DNA from 2 places in the Plantibacter sp. CFBP 8775 genome. Region 2 is predicted to be linked to the other one. Evidence: predicted binding sites of a transcription regulator. Region 2 holds the regulator's gene; the other holds the start of a gene.
What was found. The regulator HrcA, encoded in region 2, represses chaperone genes, less so after heat shock. The targets are predictions, from matches to a motif close to TTNGCACTCGNNNNNNNCGAGTGCNAA.
Positions count from the first base shown of each region.

Region 1 (10,226 bases), 560 kb from region 2:
GGCGAAGTGAGATCAAGGGTGGACTCGAGCGTTTCGGCGGATACGACTTCGGCACACGTACTCGGCCAGTCAGAACGTTCCGGCGAGAGCGAGTCGTGTCATGGTTCGGGCTGAGAGACGCACTGGCCCCGTCCTGCGGGCGTCCAGTCACGGCTTCACAACGTTTCGTCCGAACATGCCGCGAGGCACATACACGCTCCAGAGCCCCCCCCCCCCCCCCCCAGCGATGCAGGCGAAACGACGCAGGGCGCCTCCCGAAGGAGACGCCCTGCGCAGGTGTTGCTGCGGACTTAGAAGTCCATGCCACCGGTCGGGTCGCCGGCCGGAGCCGGGTTCTTCTCCGGCTTGTCGGCGACGACGGCCTCGGTGGTGAGGAACAGACCGGCGATCGACGCTGCGTTGAGCAGCGCGGAGCGCGTGACCTTCACCGGGTCGTTGATGCCCGCAGCGAGCATGTCGACGTACTCACCGGTCGCGGCGTTGAGGCCGTGTCCGACGGGCAGGTTGCGGACCTTGTCGGCGACGACGCCAGGCTCGAGGCCCGCGTTGAGCGCGATCTGCTTGAGCGGAGCGTCGATGGCGACCTTGACGATGTTCGCACCGGTCGCCTCGTCACCGACGAGCTCGAGCTTCTCGAACGCGGTCTTGCCAGCCTGGATCAGGGCGACGCCACCACCGGCGACGATGCCCTCTTCGACGGCAGCCTTCGCGTTGCGAACGGCGTCCTCGATGCGGTGCTTGCGCTCCTTGAGCTCGACCTCGGTCGCTGCACCGGCCTTGATGACCGCAACACCGCCCGCGAGCTTGGCGAGACGCTCCTGGAGCTTCTCGCGGTCGTAGTCGCTGTCGGTGTTGTCGATCTCCTTGCGGATCTGCGAGACACGACCGGCGATGGCGTCGGCGTCGCCGGCACCCTCGACGATGGTGGTCTCATCCTTGGTGATGACGACCTTGCGAGCACGGCCGAGCAGGTCGAGGGTAACGGTCTCGAGCTTGAGGCCGACCTCCTCGGAGATGACCTGGCCACCGGTGAGGATGGCGATGTCCTGCAGCTGAGCCTTGCGGCGGTCGCCGAAGCCCGGAGCCTTGACGGCGACGGACTTGAAGATGCCACGGATCTTGTTGACGACGAGCGTCGCGAGAGCTTCGCCGTCGACGTCCTCAGCGATGATGAGGAGCTGCTTGCCCGACTGGATGACCTGGTCGACGATCGGCAGGAGGTCCTTGATCGCGGAGATCTTCTGGTTGGCGATGAGGATGTAGGGGTCCTCGAACACCGCTTCCTGGCGGTCGGGGTCTGTCACGAAGTACTGCGACAGGTAGCCCTTGTCGAAGCGCATGCCCTCGGTGAGCTCGAGCTCGGTGCCGAAGGTGTTCGACTCCTCAACGGTGACGACGCCCTCCTTGCCGACCTTGTCGATCGCCTCGGCGATGATCTCGCCGATGGTGGTGTCGCCGGCGGAGATGGAAGCGGTCGCAGCGATCTCCTCCTTGGTCTCCACCTCCTTGGCGTTGGCGATGAGCTCGACCGTGACGGCCTCGACGGCCTTCTCGATGCCGCGCTTGAGGCTGATGGGGTCGGCGCCTGCGGCGACGTTGCGGAGGCCCTCGCGGACGAGCGCCTGTGCCAGCACGGTCGCCGTGGTGGTGCCGTCGCCGGCGACGTCGTCGGTCTTCTTGGCGACCTCCTTGACGAGCTCCGCGCCGATCTTCTCGTACGGGTCGTCGAGTTCGATCTCCTTGGCGATGGACACGCCGTCGTTGGTGATCGTGGGGGCGCCCCACTTCTTCTCGAGGACAACGTTGCGACCGCGCGGCCCAAGGGTGACCTTGACCGTGTCAGCAAGAATGTTCAGTCCACGCTCGAGGCCGCGACGGGCCTCCTCGTCGAAAGCAATGATCTTAGCCATGTGTGTTTTTCGTCCCTCCCGGACGTCATGAACGTTGTTAGCACTCAATGAGTACGAGTGCTAAGTCGATTCTGGCACTCAGGGGGTGGGAGTGCAAGTGAGCACCGGCGCCCTGAGCGAACTCCCGGGAACAGCCCCGGAACGACGAACGACGCCGCCCACCGAAGTGGACGGCGTCGCAGGAATCGCGTACCTGATCAGCGGCTACGCCAGGCGCACACCCTCGGCCTGAGGCCCCTTTGCTCCAGTGCCGACCTCGAAGACGACCGCCTGGCCCTCTTCCAAGGACTTGTAGCCGCTCATGTCGATCGCCGAGTAGTGGACGAAGACATCCTGTCCACCGTCGTCGACCGTGATGAAGCCGAAGCCCTTCTCAGCGTTGAACCACTTGACGGTTCCGTTCGCCATTTCATACTCCCATTGCTGCGTGCTCGCAGGCATCGACTGTTGCCGAACCCGGACCTGCCATCCGGGATCGGGACCCCGGTGACCACCCTGCGCCGAAGTGGACCCGGGGGCGAGTCGAGACGGGACGGGATGAGCGGCCAGTTCCAGATACTAATCCGGAGCACCGCGCGGATTCACCCCGAAATCGACAAACGGGGCGGAGTGATACGACAACTCAACATGGAGGAAACACTCCGGAAACACGGCGTGCCGGCGACCCGAGCGATCGACCCGCTCCAGCCGCGCTCAGGCGGCAGGCTGGTAGTCCGCGCCGACCACGACGACGATGCGGAGGACCGGCGCCTCGCCCTCCTCGACGGGGATCGCGTACGTGTCCGTGATCTGGATCGGGATGCCGCCGAGCGCGTTCGCGATGGCGCGGGCGACGCCCTCCTGCGACGGATCCTGGTAGTAGACGCCGCTCGTCGTGACGTCCTCCGTGCTGGCGTCGCTCGTCCCGATCTGCTGCGTGAAGCCGGCAGCCGCGATCGCTGCCGCCGCCGATGCGGCGAGGCCGGCGGTGGGTGTGCCGTTCAGGACGAGGATGCTGGCCGCGGGGTCGACGACGGGGGCAGCCTCGGTCGGGGTGGGGGTCGGCGTGAGCGTGGCGCTCGGGCTCTGCGAGCCGCCGAAGAAGTCGATCCGGTCGTTCAACCCGAACAGGGCGAAGGTGCCGACCCCCACGAGTACGAGCGTGGCGACCACGGCGACGAGGAAGGCGATCCAGCCGCGTCCCTTGGGAGCAGGGGCACGGTGCGCGCCGACGCGCTTGAGGTCGGGGACCTCGTCGAAGCGGTCGGGCGGGAAGGATTCAGCCATGGTGTGGTCTCCGAGAGCTGCTCAGCCGTCGGTGCGGGGAGCCGAGGCTCCTCGCGCCGAGAGTCGGGCGTCGCGGGTGCGCTGCAGCCGCTTGATCAGCATGGGGTCGTGGGCGAGGGCGGACGGCGAGTCGATGAGCGCGCCGAGCAGTTGGTAGTACCGGGCCGGGGACAGGGCGAAGCGGTCGCGGATGGCGGCCTCCTTGGCCCCGACGTGCTGCATCCAGTGGGACTCGAACTCGAGGATCTCGAGCTCGCGCTGGTCGAGGCCTCCCGTCGGCGTCGACGCGTCGTCATCGGCAGGCGTGCGCGACGCTGGCTGCATGCTCATCTCCTGCCGATCGGTGCCGATGCGGCGACCGTGGAGTCATGCTCCGGTCCGCCGTCGTCCAAGTCTATTCAGCCGATGCCCGCCGGGCCGCATCCACCCCGGCGAGGGCCGACGTTCACCGGGAAGGATCAGGCTCGGTGCAGTGTTATGGAATACGTCGGGAGCCGCATGCACGAGGCAGCCCCGCACGTAGGATGACCGAGACGAATGGAGCAGCATGACGTACGACGTGTCGAAGACCGATGAGCAGTGGCGCGAGGAACTCACGCCGGAGCAGTATCAGGTCCTCCGCGGAGCGGCGACCGAGCGGGCCTGGACCGGTGAGCTCCTCGACGAGTCGCGCGCGGGCCTCTACACCTGTGCCGCCTGCAACGCCGAACTCTTCAAGAGTGGTACCAAGTTCGATTCCGGCTGTGGATGGCCGAGCTTCTACGAGTCCGTGAACCCCGAGGCGGTGCAGCTCATCGAGGACCGCACCCTCGGCATGGTGCGTACCGAGGTCCGGTGCGCCAACTGCGGCTCGCACCTCGGCCACGTGTTCGACGACGGCTTCGGGACGCCCACCGGCGACCGCTACTGCATGAACTCGATCGCGCTCAACTTCGCCGCGGCCGACACCGCCGAGCCGACGGAGTGACCGAACCGGTCGAGCGTCCAGTCCTCGCCGCCGTCGCCGGGCGCCGTTCGTGGTCCAAGGTCACCGACGTCGCTCCGAGTGACGCGGAACTCCTCGAGGTCCTCGGGGCGGCCGGTCGAGTGGCCGACCACAGTGCCCTGCGTCCGTGGCGGGTCATCACCCTCCGCGGCGACGACCGGGTGAAGCTCGGCCGGGCGCTCGCGAAGGCGGAGGGCGACTCGAAGCCCTCGACGAAGCCGCTCCGCGCGCCCCTGTTGCTCGCGGTCGTCGTCAGCGTGAAGAAGTCGAAGGTGCCCGCCTGGGAGCAGGAGGCGGTCGCGGCCGGAGTGGCCCACATGGTCAGCCTCCTGCTCGACGACGCCGGGTGGGGCGTGTTCTGGCGCACGGGCGGCGCCACTCGCGCCAAAGCGGTCCGGAAGGCACACGGTCTGAAGAAGGGCGAGGAGCTCCTCGGCTGGTTGTACGTCGGAGGGAAGCCGGGTAACGCTCGCACAGGGCGCCGCAAGACGATCAACGCGAAGGCGCACCTCAGCTCCATGCCCTGAGGACGGAGTCGCTCACGGCATCCGACGGCTCGACTCAGTCGGCGGTTGACGATGCCGTGGGGCGACGCCTGAACCGCGCCGATGCGATCGCCACGGCGGCGAACGCGAGGAGTGTCCCGATGACCGTCGCGACATGCACGCCGCCGTCGTCGGTGGGCAGGAGCAGGTCGAGGGCGAGCGCACTCAGGGTCTGACCGGCCACCGTGCCGAGGCCGAGGATGAGCACGCCCGTGTGCTGCACGAGGAACGCCGCCACGGCGATGAACACGCATCCGATCGGGCCGCCGAGGTAGAGCCACCACTCCCCCGGGAGCGGTCCGGGCGGCGCCACGATGACCGCGTGGAGCACGGCGGCGATGACCAGCACGACCGTTCCCACGATGAAGTTGATGAACGTGGCGGCGAGCGTGCTCTGCGCCCGCATCTTGACCCGTCCGTTGACCGCCTGCTGCCAGCCGATCCCGATGCCGGCGAGGAGCGGGAGGACGAGCAGTCCGAGTGGGATGCTCCCGCCGAGCTCGCCCGAGACCGCGACGCCGACTGCGACGAGGGCGACGACCGCCCCGAGGACGCGCTGGACGCTGAACCCGACGACACCTCCCGGGCCGAAACCGATCCGGTCGAGCACGAGTCCGCTCGCCGTCTGGCCGGCGACGACCGCGACCGTGAAGAGGGCGACGCCGAGCGTGGCGGCGGTGAGCCCCTGCGAGAGCACGAGGAACGCGCCGGCACACCCACCGAGCACCGTCCACCAGGGCATCTCCCTGCGTCGGACGGCACCGGCCACCGTGGAGAGACCGCGACGACCGGTACGGGACAGCGCCAGTCCGACGGTGAGGATGATCAACCCGCCGCCGAACGAGATCGCAGCTGCGGTGAACCCATCGCCGAGTCGCGCGCCGAGCTCGCCGTTCAACCGGGCCTGCACCGCGATGAAGGCACCGCTGACGACGGCGATGAGGAGCGCGAGCGGCGCTGGGACACGGGTCACGGGAGGGTTCCTTCCAATGAGGAACCGCCCACTCAGCAGGCTGAGCGGGCGGTTCTCGGCTGGAGCCGACGACGGGACTTGAACCCGTAACCTACGCTTTACAAGAGCGTTGCGCTACCAATTGCGCCACGTCGGCCGACAGGGGCTGGCCCCGGTCCCGTCCATCCTACGATGACGGCGGATCAGCCGTTGGTCACGGGCGACTCGCTGGCACCCGGCGTCGGCGTTCCGGTGGAGTAGCTCTCGCTCGAGACGGCGAGGACGAAGGCCGCGAACTGCTCGGCATCGGTGAGCGAACCCGTGTACTGCTTGCCGTTCACCAGGATGGTCGGCGTCCCCTCGACCTTGGCGACGTCGGTGCCGGGCAGCGGGCCGCTGCGCGCACGGTCGGTCGAGTCCTTCACCCACGACTTGTAGGTGCCGTCGTCGATGCAGGCGTTGATCTTCTTCTCGCCGCCGGAGATGACGCCCTTGGCGATCGACTTCAGCTCGGCGTCGGTCAGGCCCTCGGTGTTCTCCTTGGGCTGGTTCTCGAACAGTGCGGTGTTGAAGGAGAAGAAGTCGTTCGGCGAGTACTCCGCGACGCAGGCGGCCGCGTTCGAAGCGCGCAGCGAGTACTGCGTCCCGAGCGACAAGTTGCTCAGCGTTGCGAGGGGGTGCACCGTGTACGTCGCGGCGCCGGCCTCGAGCCAGCCCTTGACCTGCTCCGCGTTCGTGGTCTCGAACTGACCGCAGTAGGGGCAGAGGAAGTCCTGGTAGACGGAGATCTCGACGCCGTCGGCGGCGGGGGTCTCGGTGGCTGCCGGCGTCTCAGCCGGGGCGGGCTCCGCGGGGGCGGCCGGATCGGTCGCGCTCGGCGTCGGCGTGGACGCACTGGCCGGGGCTCCGACCAGCTGCAAGCCGGCGGAGACGGTGAAGCCGTCGTTCTTCGCCGCGGTCGGGACCGGTCCGGCGGGCTTGATCGACGTCACGATGATGACCGCCACCACCGCCACGATCGCGAGCGCACCGAGCACGATGCCGCCCTGAAGCAGCACCCGGTTGCGGCGGTCGCGGCGCTTCTGCTGCTCGCGCAGCACCCGCGCCTTCTCGCGTGCCGCGTCGCGTCGTTCGTTCTTGGTCGGTCGGTTCTGCGATCCAGCGCCAGACATTGATCCTCGTTTCGGGGGGCTCGCGCTGCGGAGACGAGGCAGCGCCAAACAGAGTAATCGTAGACCTGCCGCCTGAGAGAGGCCCAAACCAGGCCGGGAGCCGGCTGTGCGTCCACCGAGAGATCCGCTGGTCGCTGGACCTTCCATTCACAGGTGGTCGTGGCATACTGGAACGGCGAACCGGCCATCGATGACGGGTTCGCGTCCATTCACAACGGATCGTCCGGCACGTACCTGCCGGTGAAGGAGAACAACCATGGCGTCTGTGACGTTCGACAACGCAACCCGTTTCTACCCGGGTGGCACCCGCCCCGCGGTCGACAAGCTGAACCTCGAGGTCGCCGACGGCGAATTCCTCGTCCTCGTCGGCCCGTCCGGCTGCGGCAAGTCCACCTCCCTCCGCATGCTCGCGGGCCTCGAAGAGGTCAACGACGGCCACATCTTCATCGGCGACCGCGACGTCACCGACGTGCCGCCGAAGGACCGCGACATCGCGATGGTGTTCCAGAACTACGCGCTCTACCCGCACATGACCGTCGCCGAGAACATGGGCTTCGCGCTCAAGATCGCCGGTGTCGGCAAGGAAGAGCGTGCCACCCGCGTGCTCGAAGCCGCCAAGCTCCTCGACCTCGAGGACTACCTGACCCGCAAGCCGAAGGCGCTCTCCGGTGGTCAGCGTCAGCGCGTCGCGATGGGTCGAGCCATCGTCCGTCAGCCCCAGGTCTTCCTCATGGACGAGCCGCTGTCGAACCTCGACGCCAAGCTCCGCGTCCAGACCCGCACCCAGATCGCGTCGCTGCAGCGTCGTCTCGGCGTCACCACCGTCTACGTCACCCACGACCAGACCGAGGCGCTCACCATGGGCGACCGCATCGCGGTCCTCAAGGACGGCATCCTGCAGCAGGTCGGCACCCCGCGCGACCTCTACGAGAAGCCGAACAACGTCTTCGTCGCCGGCTTCATCGGCAGCCCGGCCATGAACCTGTTCGAGGGTGAGATCGCCGACGGCGGCATCAAGCTCGGCGGCTTCATCATCCCGGTCGAGCGCGAGATCACCGATGCCGCACCGTCGAAGAACGTCACGGTCGGCGTGCGCCCCGAGGACATCACCGTGTCCAGCAACTCGGGCTCCGGCATCGAGGTGACCGTCGACCTCGTCGAGGAGCTCGGCGCCGACGGCTACCTGTACGGCCACACCGACGTCTCCGGCAAGCGCACCGACATCGTCGCCCGCGTCGACGGTCGCAACCACGCACACATCGGCGACACGGTGTTCCTCGCGCCGACGCCGCACCACGTGCACGCGTTCGACTCGGCATCGGGTGAGCGTCTGGGCAACAAGCCGGTCGTGTCCTCCTCGATCTAGTTTCCCGCCGACGATGGTCGAGCGGTCGGTCTCCGATCGCTCGGCCATCGTCGTTTTCGCATGTCCAGTCTCAGCACGACGATCCCCGAGGAGCGCTCCGCACCATGTCCGGCGCATTGAACATCACCGCTGCCACCGTCGACCCGGCGCTGCTCGACCTCCCCTGGGAGCTCCCCCTCGAGAACTGGCCGAATGAGGCCATCGCCTCGCTCCCGAAGGGCATCTCGCGCCACCTGGTCCGGTTCGCGAACCTGTCCGGCTACGTCATCGCCGTCAAGGAGACGACCGCGGAGATGGCGAAGGGCGAGTACGACATGCTGCGCACGCTGCAGCGCCTCGACATCCCCTGCGTCGACCCGCTCGCGGTCATCACGAACCGGAGCGACCGCAAGGGCCGCGAGCTGCCGAGCGTGCTCGTGACGCGGCACCTGAAGTTCTCACTCCCCTACCGTGCACTCTTCCAGGGCACCCTCCGGCCCGACACCGCGACCCGCCTCGTCGACGCGCTTGCCGTCCTCCTCGTCCGTCTGCACATCGTCGGCTTCTTCTGGGGCGACGTGTCGCTGTCGAACACGCTCTTCCGGCGCGACGCGGGCGCCTTCGCGGCCTATCTCGTCGACGCCGAGACGGGCAAGCTCTACGAGGGCGGCCTGTCGAACGGGCAGCGTGAGAACGACCTCGAGATCGCCCGGGTGAACATCGCCGGCGAGCTCCTCGATCTCGAGGCCGGCGGACGCGCGGACGCCGAACTCGACCCCGTCACCGTGAGCAACGGCATCGTCGCCGCCTACCGGTCCCTCTGGAAGGAGCTCACGGGCTCCGAGTCGTTCGACGCGTCCGAGCGCTGGCGCATCACCGAGCGCGTCCACCGCCTGAACGAACTCGGCTTCGACATCGAGGAACTCGCGATCAAGACGACCGACGAGGGCTCGACCGTGCGGATCCAGCCGAAGGTCGTCGACGCCGGGCATCACCAACGCCGACTCCTGCGGCTCACCGGCCTCGACGCCGGCGAGAACCAGGCGAGGCGACTGCTCAACGACCTCGACGCCTACTCGGCCTCGTTCGGGAAGGACGGGTTCGACGAGGAGATGGCGGCGCACGAATGGCTCATCCGCGTGTTCGAGCCGGTGGTGAAGGCGATCCCGCGCGAACTCCGCGGCAAGCTCGAGCCCGCCGAGATCTTCCACCAGCTCCTGGAACATCGCTGGTTCCTCGCGCAGAACGAGGGTCGCGACATCCCTCTGGCGGAAGCCGTGGGTTCCTACGTGAACACCGTCCTGCGGCACCGCCGCGACGAGGCGACCATGATCGTGCCGCCGACCGAGGCGATCAGCATCCCCGCCGCCATGACCGGACCGGTCGACTGGCGAGACCTGGTCTGATCGGGTCCGTCACTTCGGCTGACGACAGACAGGCCCTCGGAACGGAGATCCGTTCCGAGGGCCTGTCTCGTTCGTGCGGCGCGTCCGCCGGTCGCCTACTCGGCGTTACGGCGGCGCGCGATCTCGTACAGCGTCACGCTGGCCGCGATCCCGGCGTTGAGCGATTCAGTCGAGGCCGAGATCGGGATCGACACGACCGCGTCGCAGGTCTCGGTGACGAGGCGCGACAGGCCCTTGCCCTCGCTGCCGACGACCACGAGGATCGGCTGGTCGGCGAGTTCGAGCCCGGGAAGGGAGACGTCGCCGTCGCCATCGAGACCGATGACGAAGACGCCGCGCTCCTTGAACGCCTTGAGCGTCTGGGTGAGGTTGGCTGCCATCGCGACCGGCGTCCGAGCCGCCGCTCCTGCCGAAGTCTTCCACGCGGAGGCGGTGAGGCCCACGCTCCGGCGCTGCGGCAGGATCACTCCGTGACCGCCGAAGGCTGCGGTCGACCGGATGATCGCGCCCAGGTTCCGGGGGTCGGTGATGCCGTCGAGGGCGATGAACAACGGGTTCTCGCCACGGGCGATGACCTGGTCGAGCAACTCCATGGGGTGCGCGTACTCGTAGGGCGGCACCTTGATGGCGAGGCCCTGGTGCACA
Region 1 is NZ_JACYNV010000001.1:1,535,752-1,545,977, reverse strand. Features, by position in the region: gene groL (chaperonin GroEL) at 291-1,910, opposite strand; gene IFR14_RS07365 (cold-shock protein) at 2,115-2,318, opposite strand; gene IFR14_RS07360 (LytR C-terminal domain-containing protein) at 2,604-3,176, opposite strand; gene IFR14_RS07355 (DUF3263 domain-containing protein) at 3,198-3,500, opposite strand; gene msrB (peptide-methionine (R)-S-oxide reductase MsrB) at 3,724-4,143, shown strand; gene IFR14_RS07345 (nitroreductase family protein) at 4,140-4,688, shown strand; gene IFR14_RS07340 (DMT family transporter) at 4,723-5,679, opposite strand; tRNA gene IFR14_RS07335 (tRNA-Thr) at 5,740-5,815, opposite strand; gene IFR14_RS07330 (DsbA family protein) at 5,862-6,830, opposite strand; gene IFR14_RS07325 (ABC transporter ATP-binding protein) at 7,087-8,196, shown strand; gene IFR14_RS07320 (DUF4032 domain-containing protein) at 8,301-9,581, shown strand; gene rlmB (23S rRNA (guanosine(2251)-2'-O)-methyltransferase RlmB) at 9,677-10,226, opposite strand, start outside.
Region 1: the regulator HrcA is predicted to act here: its motif matches at 1,948-1,974, upstream of groL (chaperonin GroEL).

Region 2 (10,226 bases):
CATCGGGAAGCTCAGGACGTCGGTCGGTCCCGGCTCGTCCATCCACTGGACGTGCAACTGCTCCATTGCGCCCTCGTCGACCAGCACGATGGCGAGTTCGGCATCGGGGCTCACGTGCATCGCGTCGAGCGCGAACGACGCCAGGGCGAGGATGCGCGATTCGTCGACGGCGACACCGGACTCGTTGTTGATCTCGATGGTCATGAGCGTCCTCGCTTCGGCTGGTGGTCTCTGGCTGCGCCGCGACGCTCGGCACGGTTGGCGAACTCGGCGGCCTGCTCGCGCTCGAACCGCTGCGCCTGTCGGACGGCGTCGTACTCGCCGTAGGCGTCGACGATCCGACCGACGAGGGTGTGGCGGACGACGTCCTCGCTCGTGAGGTGGGCGAAGTGGATGTCGTCGACGTCCTTGAGCACGCGGGTGACGAGCCGCAAGCCGGACGCACCGGTGGGCAGGTCGATCTGCGTGACGTCGCCGGTCACGACGATCTTGGACCCGAACCCGAGCCGGGTGAGGAACATCTTCATCTGCTCGGGCGTGGTGTTCTGCGCCTCGTCGAGGACGATGAACGAGTCGTTGAGGGTCCGGCCACGCATGTAGGCGAGCGGTGCGACCTCGATCGTCCCGGCCGCGAGGAGCTTCGGGACGATCTCCGGGTCCATCATCTCGTTGAGCGCGTCGTAGAGCGGACGCAGATACGGGTCGATCTTGTCCGTCAACGTGCCCGGGAGGTACCCGAGTCGCTCGCCGGCCTCGACGGCCGGGCGCGTCAGGATGATCCGGTTGACCTCCTTGCGCTGCAGAGCCTGCACCGCCTTCGCCATCGCGAGGTACGTCTTGCCGGTACCAGCGGGGCCGATGCCGAACACGATCGTGTTCTCGTCGATCGCGTCCACGTACGCCCGCTGCCCGACGGTCTTCGCCTTGATCGTCTTGCCACGCGAGGTGAGGATGACCTGCCCGAGCACCTCCGACGGGGAGGCCGAGCCGTCCTGCCCGAGCATGCGGGCGGAGGTGCTGACCTCCGCCGGCCCCGGGTCGTGTCCTTCTCGGACCATGGTGATGAGTTCCTCTACGAGTCGTCTGGCGGCGTCGGCCTGCGGCGCCGGGCCGGTGATGGTGATCTCATTGCCGCGCACGTGCACCGAGACACCGGGGTGTTCACGCTCGACGGTCGTCAGGAGGCGGTCCTGTGGGCCGAGGAGACGGACCATGGCGAGCCCGTCCACCAGGAGGACGTGCTCGACCTCATCCGTCCGCGCAGCGGCGGGTCGGTCTGGGTTCGAGGACTCAGGCTCCGCCAAGGGTGCCCTCCTGCAGGGAACCGCCGAGGACATGCGCGTGCACGTGGAAGACCGTCTGCCCGGCGGACTCGCCGGTGTTGAAGACGAGTCGGAACTCGCCACCCGTGTGCTCCTTCGCAAGCGACGACGCCACCTCGACCATCTCAGCGAGCAAGGAAGGGTCGCCAGCGGCCAACTCCACGACGTCGCGGTACTCGGCGGTCTTCGGGACGACGAGGAGGTGCACGGGCGCCTGCGGTGCGATGTCGGCGAACGCGATCACCCGATCGGTCTCGGCGAGGAGGGTCGTCGGGATCTCCCCCGACACGATGCGGCTGAATACCGACGGTGCTTCACTCATGTCCACCAGTCTAAGGTTCGTGGCGGCCTCATGCGCGGGCTGGTGGATCGTCACCACCGACCGAGCAACACGTTGAGCGCGGCGATCGCCGCAGGCCCTGCCGTCGAGGTGCGCAGGACGCCGGAGCCGATCCGGACCTCGATCGCGCCGGCCGCTTCGAGCCGCTCTCGCTCCGCCGGCGAGATGCCGCCCTCCGGACCGACGACGAGGACGAGTTCCTCGGCGAGCAGTGCCGACGGGTCGAGCTCCGAGAGCGCGAGTGCCGCGCTGGGTTCGAGCACGAGGACGGTCCGGCCGGCGACGATCGCCGAGAGTCCTCGGGTGTCGACGACCTCGGCCACCTCGGGCACCCGGGCGCGGATCGACTGCTTCGACGCCTCGCGCACGATGAGCTGCCAGCGCGCACGGCCCTTGACCGCTTTGTCGCCCTGCCACCTGGAGATGCTGCGCTCGGCGCTCCAGGGGACGATGCGGTCGACACCCAGCTCGGTCGCCGCCTGGATGGCGAGTTCGTCGCGATCGCCCTTAGCCAGCGCCTGCACGAGGACGAGCCCGGGACGGTTCTCCGGGTGCACCACGACCGATTCGACGCGGATCTCCAACTCGCCCGGCTCGCTTCGCACGACCGGTCCGGTCGCGATCAGGCCCCGGCCGTTGCCGATCGAGGTGGTCTCGCCGACCCGCAGCCTGCTCACGGCGACGGCGTGCTTCGCCTCGGGCCCGCGGAGGGTCACCGAGTCGCCGACACCGGTCGATTCGAGATCCTCGCGGAGGTACAGCGAACTCATCTCAACCGACGCCGTGGAAGCGGTCGCGGATCTTCGCGAACAGGCCCTGCTGGAACTGCGCGAGCGCCGGAGCACCCTGGCGTCGTCCCGAGGCGAAGCTCTTGATCAGCTCGCGTTCGCGGTGGTCGAGCTTCGTCGGGGTGACGACCTGGACGCCTATCTTGAGGTCGCCCCGGCTGTTCCCGCGGAGGCGGGTGACGCCGCGGTCCTTGACCGTGATGACCTCCGAGCTCTGCACGCCCGGTCGCAGCTCGACCTCGACGTCGCCGTCGAGCGCGTGGACGGTGACCTGGCGGCCGAGGATGGCGTCGGTCATCGGGACTTCGAGCGTGCACAACAGGTCGTCGCCGTCGCGGCTGAAGACGTCGTGGTGCTTGACCTTCATCTCGAGGTAGAGGTCGCCGTTCGGGCCGCCGGCCGGGCCCACCTCGCCGCTCCCCGGCATCTGCAGACGCAGACCGGTGTCGACACCGGCCGGGATGTCGACCGAGACGGTGCGGCGAGCACGGAGCCGACCCTGACCCTGGCAGGTGACGCACGGGGTCGCGATGATCGTGCCGTAGCCGCGGCAGGTGCCGCAGGGCGCCGAGGTCATGACGTTGCCGAGCAGCGAGCGGACGGCCCGCTGGATGGAGCCGGTGCCGTGACAGATGTCGCAGGTCACCGGTGAGGTGCCGGGCTGGCAGCAGGAGCCGTTGCAGGTGCTGCAGAGCACGGCGGTGTCGACCTCGAGGTCGCGGTGGGTGCCGAAGATGACCTCGTCGAGGTCGAGCTCGACGCGCAACAGGGCGTCCTCCCCGCGTGCGCGACGGGACTTGGGTCCGCGCTGCTGGCCGCCCCCGCCGAAGAAGGTGTCGAAGATGTCGCCGAAGCCGCCGAACCCGGCGTCGCCGCCACCGAACCCACCCGCCTGCGGACCGAGGTCGTACTGCTGGCGTTGCTTGGGGTCGCTCAGCACGTCGTAGGCGTGCGTGACCTCCTTGAACCGTTCCGAGGCGTCGGAACCCGGGTTCACGTCGGGGTGCAGTTCGCGTGCGAGGCGGCGGTACGCCTTCTTGATCTCTTCGGGCGTCGCCTCCTTGGCGACACCGAGTGCTGCGTAGTGGTCGGGGTAGTCAGCCACTGAGGGCCTTTCGTTCGAGGTGCGGAAGGTGTTGGGGGACGCGACGAGGATGCGTCACTCGGCGTCGAGGATGCGCGAGAGGTACCTGGCGACGGCGCGGACCGCAGCCATGTTGCTCGCGTAGTCCATTCTCGTGGGGCCGAGGACGCCGAGCCGGGCGATTTCGCCACCAGAGGAACGGTAGTTCCCGGCGAGGACACTCGTGGTCTCGAGGCCGAACGACGCGTTCTCCCGCCCGATGCTGGCGACCACGCTGTCGCGCTCGGACTCCATCTCACCGAAGAGCCGGAGCAGCACGACCTGCTGCTCGATGGCGTCCAGGACCGGATAGATGCTGCCGGGGAAGTCGTCCTCGGTGCGGGCGAGGTTGGCGGCGCCGGCCATGACGAGGCGGTCCTGGCGCTGCGCCGACAGCTGCTCGCGCACCGCGTCGACGATGCGGACGGCGGCCGCGCGGTCGAGGTCGGCGATGTCGGCGGGGACGTCGCCGATCGCGTCGTGGGCGTCGAGGAGTGGACGGCCCGCGACCGCCTCGTTGCACAGCGAGCGGAGCCGCGAGATGAGGTCGTCGTCGACCGGGCTCTCGGTCTCGATGAGCCGCTGCTCGACGCGGCCGTTGTCGAGGATGATGACCGCGAGCACACGGTTCGGGGTGACGCTCACCAATTCGAGATGCCGAACACGTGCCCGGGAGAACATCGGGTACTGGACGAGCGCGACCTGGTTCGTCAGCTGCGACAGCAGCCGCACCGTGCGGTGCAGGACCTCATCGAGGTCGCCGGACGCGCCGAGGAAGGTCTCGATCGCCGTCCGTTGGGCGTTGTTGAGCGGACGGCGGTCGGCCAGGTGGTCGACGAACATCCGGTAGCCCTTGTCGGTCGGCACCCGGCCGGAAGAGGTGTGGGGAGCGGCGATGAGCTCTTCGTCCTCGAGCTGCGCCATGTCGTTGCGGATGGTGGCTGCGGAGACCCCGAAGGAGTGGCGGTCGACGATCGTCTTGGAACCGACGGGCTCACGCGAGGCGACGTAGTCCTGCACGATGACGCGGAGCACTTCGAGACCGCGATCCGACACCATCTCGATCTCCTCCCGTCATCCACCTCGGAGCACCGACCATCAGCACTCGAAGACCCTGACTGCCAATCATATCGTGGCCTCCGCGCAGCCGTCCCTTGCGCGGCCCTGTGCCGCGGGAATACCGTTGGCCGCAGGCGTGGGTCCCTGATGAGCAACACCTGGTGCGATACGCTCAGCTGGACCAATTGAATATCACTCTCCGTGAAAGGTGCGAAGATGTCCGATCCGAACGCTCAGCCGCCCGTCGACCCAGCGAAGGGCGGGTCGGTTCCGCCTGCAGGAGACGGCGCGACGCCCCCTCCCGCAGCTCCGCAGCAGCCGCCCGCAGGCGCCTACCCGCCCCCGCCCGCCGGTGGCTACGCGCCGCCGCCGCCCGCTGCAGGCTCCTACCCGCCGCCGCCCGCAGGCGCCCCGCAGTACCAGCAGCCGTACGCCGCCGCTCAGCCCATGAGCCCGTCGGACGAGAAGCTCTGGTCGACGCTCATCCACATCGGTGGGATCTTCTTCGGATTCATCCCGCCGCTGATCGGCTACCTGGTCCTCAAGGACCGCGGCCCGTTCATCAAGGCGCACACGCTCACCGCGCTGAACTTCCAGCTGACGATGCTGATCGCGCTGGTGGTCGGCTCGATCCTGACGATCGTCGTCGTGGGTCTGTTCATCATCATCGCCGTGTACGTCGTCGTGATCGTGTTCAGCATCATCGCCGCGATCAAGGCGAACAAGGGCGAGCTGTACAGCTACCCGCTCACGATCCAGTTCATCAAGGCCTGATCCGTCGAGTCGCAAGAGAACAGCCCCGTCCGGTCCGCCGGGCGGGGCTGTTCTGCGCCTCGGGCAGGGTCAGTCGCCGACCAGACGGCGGACGACCGCGTCGGCGAGGAGCCGTCCGCGGCGCGTGAGCTCCAGCCGTCCGAGCAAGGCCTGCCGTGCGTCGACCAGTTCCTCGGCGATGAGCCCGGCCACCGCCGTGCGAGCCTCGGGGGCGAGCGTCCGGATCGGGATGCCGTCCCGCGTGCGGGTGAGCAGCAGGATGCGTTCGAGTTCCCGCGTCTCGTCGTCCAGGGTCTCCCGGCCGGCGGCCGGCGACTCCCCCGCCGCGATCCGCTGGGCGTAGGCCGCCGGGTGCTTGACGTTCCACCAGCGCACCCCGCCGACGTGACTGTGCGAGCCCGGGCCGACACCCCACCAGTCCTCGCCGGTCCAGTAGGAGAGGTTGTGCCGGGAGCGGTGCGTGTCGTCGGTCGCCCAGTTGCTGACCTCGTACCAGCCGTAGCCGGCCTCGGTAAGGAGATCGTCGGCGAGCTCGTACATGTCGGCCTGCAGGTCTTCGTCGGGGGTCCCCACCACGCCCGAGCGGATCTGGCGCGCGAGTTTCGTCCCGGGTTCGACGATGAGCGAATAGGCCGACACGTGGTCCGGAGCGCAGGCGATCGCCGTCTCGAGTGAGACGCGCCAGTCGGCCAGGGTCTCCCCCGGCGTCCCGTAGATGAGGTCCAGGCTGACGCCGAGGCCGGCCTCGCGGGCCCACTGCACGACGAGCGGCACCCGAGCCGGATCGTGCGTGCGCTCGAGGGTGGCGAGCACACTCGGCACCGCGGACTGCATCCCGAAGGACACCCGGGTGAATCCGGCTTCGGCGAGCGTGCGGAGATAGGCGGCGTCGACGGAGTCGGGGTTCGCCTCGGTCGTCACTTCGGCGCCGAGCGCGAGGTCGAAGTTGTCCGTCACGCCGCGGAGCATCCGGACCAGGTCGTCAGCGGGAAGGAGGGTCGGTGTCCCGCCACCGAAGAACACGGTCGATACCGGTCGGTCGGGGACGGTCGACGACGCCAGGACGGACTTGCCGAAGCGGAGTTCCGCGACCGCCTCGTCGGCGTAGTCCGATTGCTTCGCGCCTCGGAGCTCGGTCGCCGTGTAGGTGTTGAAGTCGCAGTAGCCGCATCTGACCCGGCAGAACGGGACGTGCAGGTAGACCCCGAAGTTGCGTTCGTGGGCACCGACGGCCGCCGTCTCCGGGAGGAGTCCGTCGGACGGGGCCGGATCGGCGAGTGGGAGGGCGCTCGGCACGGTCCGTCGCTCAGACGCCGCGCGACGGCAGGAGTGCGCGGAGGTAGGCGTCGTTCATGGTCTTGCGGCGGCGCTTGGAGCCGACGAGCTTCGCGGCACCCTTCGTCGGGCGGAAGAACGAGCGCACGACGATCCAGACGGAGTCGTCCTCGCGCTGCTCGATCGTGAAGGACTGCTCACCGCTCTCCGGATCGCCCTCCATCGTGCCGATGGCCAGGCTCACGTGACCCGGCTCCTCGGTGACGGAGATGACGCGATGCGGCCCGACGAGCGGTTCCCCGCCGACGGTGCCGGCGAAGACGACCGTCGTGCCCGGCGTGATGAACGGCGTGCCGTCCTCGGCGAAGCGCTGCTCTTGGTGCGTCTCGATGGGTTCCAGCGGCGTACCGTCCTCGGCGAAGGCGATGCCGCCGTACTGCACGCCCGTGCCGGGGTGCACCTCGGAGATCTCCACGCCGCTCGAGCGGTGCAGTCCCCAGGTGAGGAGGGCGCTGCTCGCGAGGGCGAACCGCTCCTCACCGCTCCCGAGGCGGAATTCGTCCTCCGACGGCACGTAGCCCTCCGGCGGGTACTGCATGAGGTCGGTCCGCTGGGTGGCGCCGACGGCCGCGTAGTCGACCGCCTCATCCTCGAACGAACTGCGTCGTGCGTTCACTTCTTGTCCTTCGTCTCCACGTCCCCGGAGAGCGCTGCGATGAACGCCTCCTGAGGCACCTCGACCTTGCCGACCATCTTCATCCGCTTCTTGCCCTCCTTCTGCTTCTCGAGGAGCTTGCGCTTGCGGGTGATGTCACCGCCGTAGCACTTGGCCAGGACGTCCTTGCGCATGGCACGGACCGACTCGCGGGCGATGATCCGCGCACCGATGGCGGCCTGGATCGGCACCTCGAACTGCTGGCGCGGGATGAGCTTCTTCAGCCGCTCGGTCATGAGCACACCGTAGGCGTACGCCTTCTCGCGGTGGACGATGGCGCTGAACGCGTCGACCTGGTCGCCCTGCAGGAGGATGTCGACCTTCACGAGATCCGCGGCCTGCTGGCCGGAGGGCTCGTAGTCGAGCGATGCGTACCCCTGCGTGCGGCTCTTCAGGTGGTCGAAGAAGTCGAACACGATCTCACCGAGCGGCATCGTGTACCGCAGTTCGACGCGGTCCTCGCCGAGGTACTCCATGCCGAGCAGGGCGCCGCGGCGGCTCTGGCAGAGCTCCATGATGGTGCCGACGTAATCCTTGGGGGCGAGGATGCCCACCTTGACCATCGGCTCCGACACCTCGAGGATCTTCCCGGAGGGGAACTCGCTCGGGTTCGTGACGGTGACGACCTGCTTGTCCTCCGTCTTCACCTCGTAGGTGACCGACGGTGCCGTGGCGATGAGGTCGAGGTCGAACTCGCGCTGCAACCGCTCGGTCACGATCTCGAGGTGCAGGAGGCCGAGGAAGCCGACGCGGAACCCGAAGCCGAGGGCGACGGAGGTCTCCGGCTCGTAGTTGAGCGAAGCGTCGGAGAGCTTCAGCTTGTCGAGCGCGTCGCGGAGGATCGGGTAGTCGCTGCCGTCGATGGGGTACAGACCGGAGAAGACCATCGGCTTCGGGTCGGTGTAGCCCGGGAGGGCGTCGGTCGCCGGTTTTACCGCGGTCGTGACGGTGTCGCCGACCTTCGACTGCCGGACGTCTTTCACACCGGTGATGAGGTAGCCCACCTCACCGACGCCGAGGCCCTTCGTTGGCGTCGGCTCGGGCGAACTGACGCCGATCTCGAGGAGGTCGTGCACCGCGCGCGTCGACATCATCTGGATGCGCTCACGCGGACTCAGCTGGCCGTCGATCATGCGGACGTAGGTGACGACGCCGCGGTAGGTGTCGTAGACGGAGTCGAAGATCATGGCGCGCGTGGGTGCGTCCGGGTCGCCCACGGGGTTCGGGATGCGGCCGACGACGCGGTCGAGGAGGTCCTCGACACCCATGCCGGTCTTGCCGGACACCCGCAGGACGTCTTCGGGCTTGCCGCCGATGAGGCTCGCGAGCTCCTTCGCGTACTTGTCGGGGTCTGCCGCCGGGAGGTCGATCTTGTTGAGCACCGGGATGATCTCGAGGTCGTTCTCGAGGGCGAGATAGAGGTTCGCGAGTGTCTGCGCCTCGATACCCTGTGCGGCGTCGACGAGGAGGATCGCACCCTCGCACGCGGCGAGCGACCGCGAGACCTCGTAGGTGAAGTCGACGTGCCCGGGGGTGTCGATCATGTTGAGCGCGAAGGTCTCGCCGTTGAGCGACCACGGCATGCGCACGGCCTGGCTCTTGATGGTGATGCCGCGCTCGCGCTCGATGTCCATGCGGTCGAGGTACTGCGCCCGCATGTCGCGGTCCGAGACGACGCCGGTGATCTGCAACATGCGGTCCGCCAGGGTCGACTTGCCGTGGTCGATGTGGGCGATGATGCAGAAGTTCCGGATGAACGCCGGGTCGGTCGATGCCGGCTCGAGGGCCTTCACTGCTTGGGGGCTCACGCGTTCCTCGGGGTCAGGGGTGGAATCGGGCAACCCTCATTGTCCCACGGCGGGGAGCACCCGCGCTGCGGTACCCTGGATTGCCAGAACTCAGCCCGACTGGTAATGTTGCCTGTTGGCTTGCGTGTGAGTTGAGACCACACGAGAACTCGCTTGAAGACGCCCTCTTCCGTCCGACGGCACCGAACATCATTTCCTCGAACCGAAAGTTGACCCAACGTGGCAAACATCAAGTCGCAGATCAAGCGCATCGGCACCAACAAGAAGGCCAACGAGCGCAACAAGGCCGTCAAGAGCCAGCTGAAGACCGCCATCCGCGCAACCCGTGAGGCCGTCGTCGCCGGCGACAAGGCTCAGGCTGAGTCCGCGCTCAAGCTCGCCTCGAAGAAGCTCGACAAGGCCGTGAGCAAGGGCGTCATCCACGAGAACCAGGCAGCGAACCGCAAGTCGGCCATCGCCAAGCAGGTCAACGCGCTCTAAGCGACGCCAGCTGCAAGGCCCCGGCGTTCCTCGGAACGTGCGGGGCCTTTCGCGTTCCCGGAGCACACCGGTCCCTGAGCACACAATCGGTCCCTGAGCACACAACCGGTCCCTGAGCACACAACCGGTCCCTGAGCTTGTCGAAGGGCATCCCGCCCGCCGCCACGGCCCGCTCGGCAGGCTACCGCTCCGACAAATCGACCCCGCGTGCCGCGATGACACCGACGAGCCGCTCGAGCGCGAACACCGGGTCGCGGCTCGCGCCCTTCACGCCGGCGTCGGTCTCGGCGAGCATCTGCACCACGCGGCCGATGCCGGCGTCCGTCCAGCCGGACAGGTCCCGACGGGCGCGGTCGACCTGCCACGGTGCGAGGCCGAACTGCTGGGCGATCTGCCCGGACCCGCCACGCGCCGACGACACCTTGGCCATCGTGCGGATCTTCATCGCGAACGCGGCGACGATCGGTACGGGGTCGGCACCGGAGTCGAGCGCCTGCCGCAGGGCGAGCAGTGCTTCCCCGTGTCGTCCGGCGATCGCGGCG
Region 2 is NZ_JACYNV010000001.1:2,093,120-2,103,345, reverse strand. Features, by position in the region: gene ybeY (rRNA maturation RNase YbeY) at 1-204, opposite strand, end outside; gene IFR14_RS09980 (PhoH family protein) at 201-1,214, opposite strand; gene IFR14_RS09975 (HIT domain-containing protein) at 1,291-1,644, opposite strand; gene IFR14_RS09970 (16S rRNA (uracil(1498)-N(3))-methyltransferase) at 1,695-2,432, opposite strand; gene dnaJ (molecular chaperone DnaJ) at 2,434-3,555, opposite strand; gene hrcA (heat-inducible transcriptional repressor HrcA) at 3,610-4,632, opposite strand; gene IFR14_RS20885 (DUF4870 domain-containing protein) at 4,849-5,406, shown strand; gene hemW (radical SAM family heme chaperone HemW) at 5,476-6,702, opposite strand; gene IFR14_RS09945 (DUF1990 family protein) at 6,713-7,357, opposite strand; gene lepA (translation elongation factor 4) at 7,354-9,204, opposite strand; gene rpsT (30S ribosomal protein S20) at 9,424-9,684, shown strand; gene holA (DNA polymerase III subunit delta) at 9,866-10,226, opposite strand, start outside.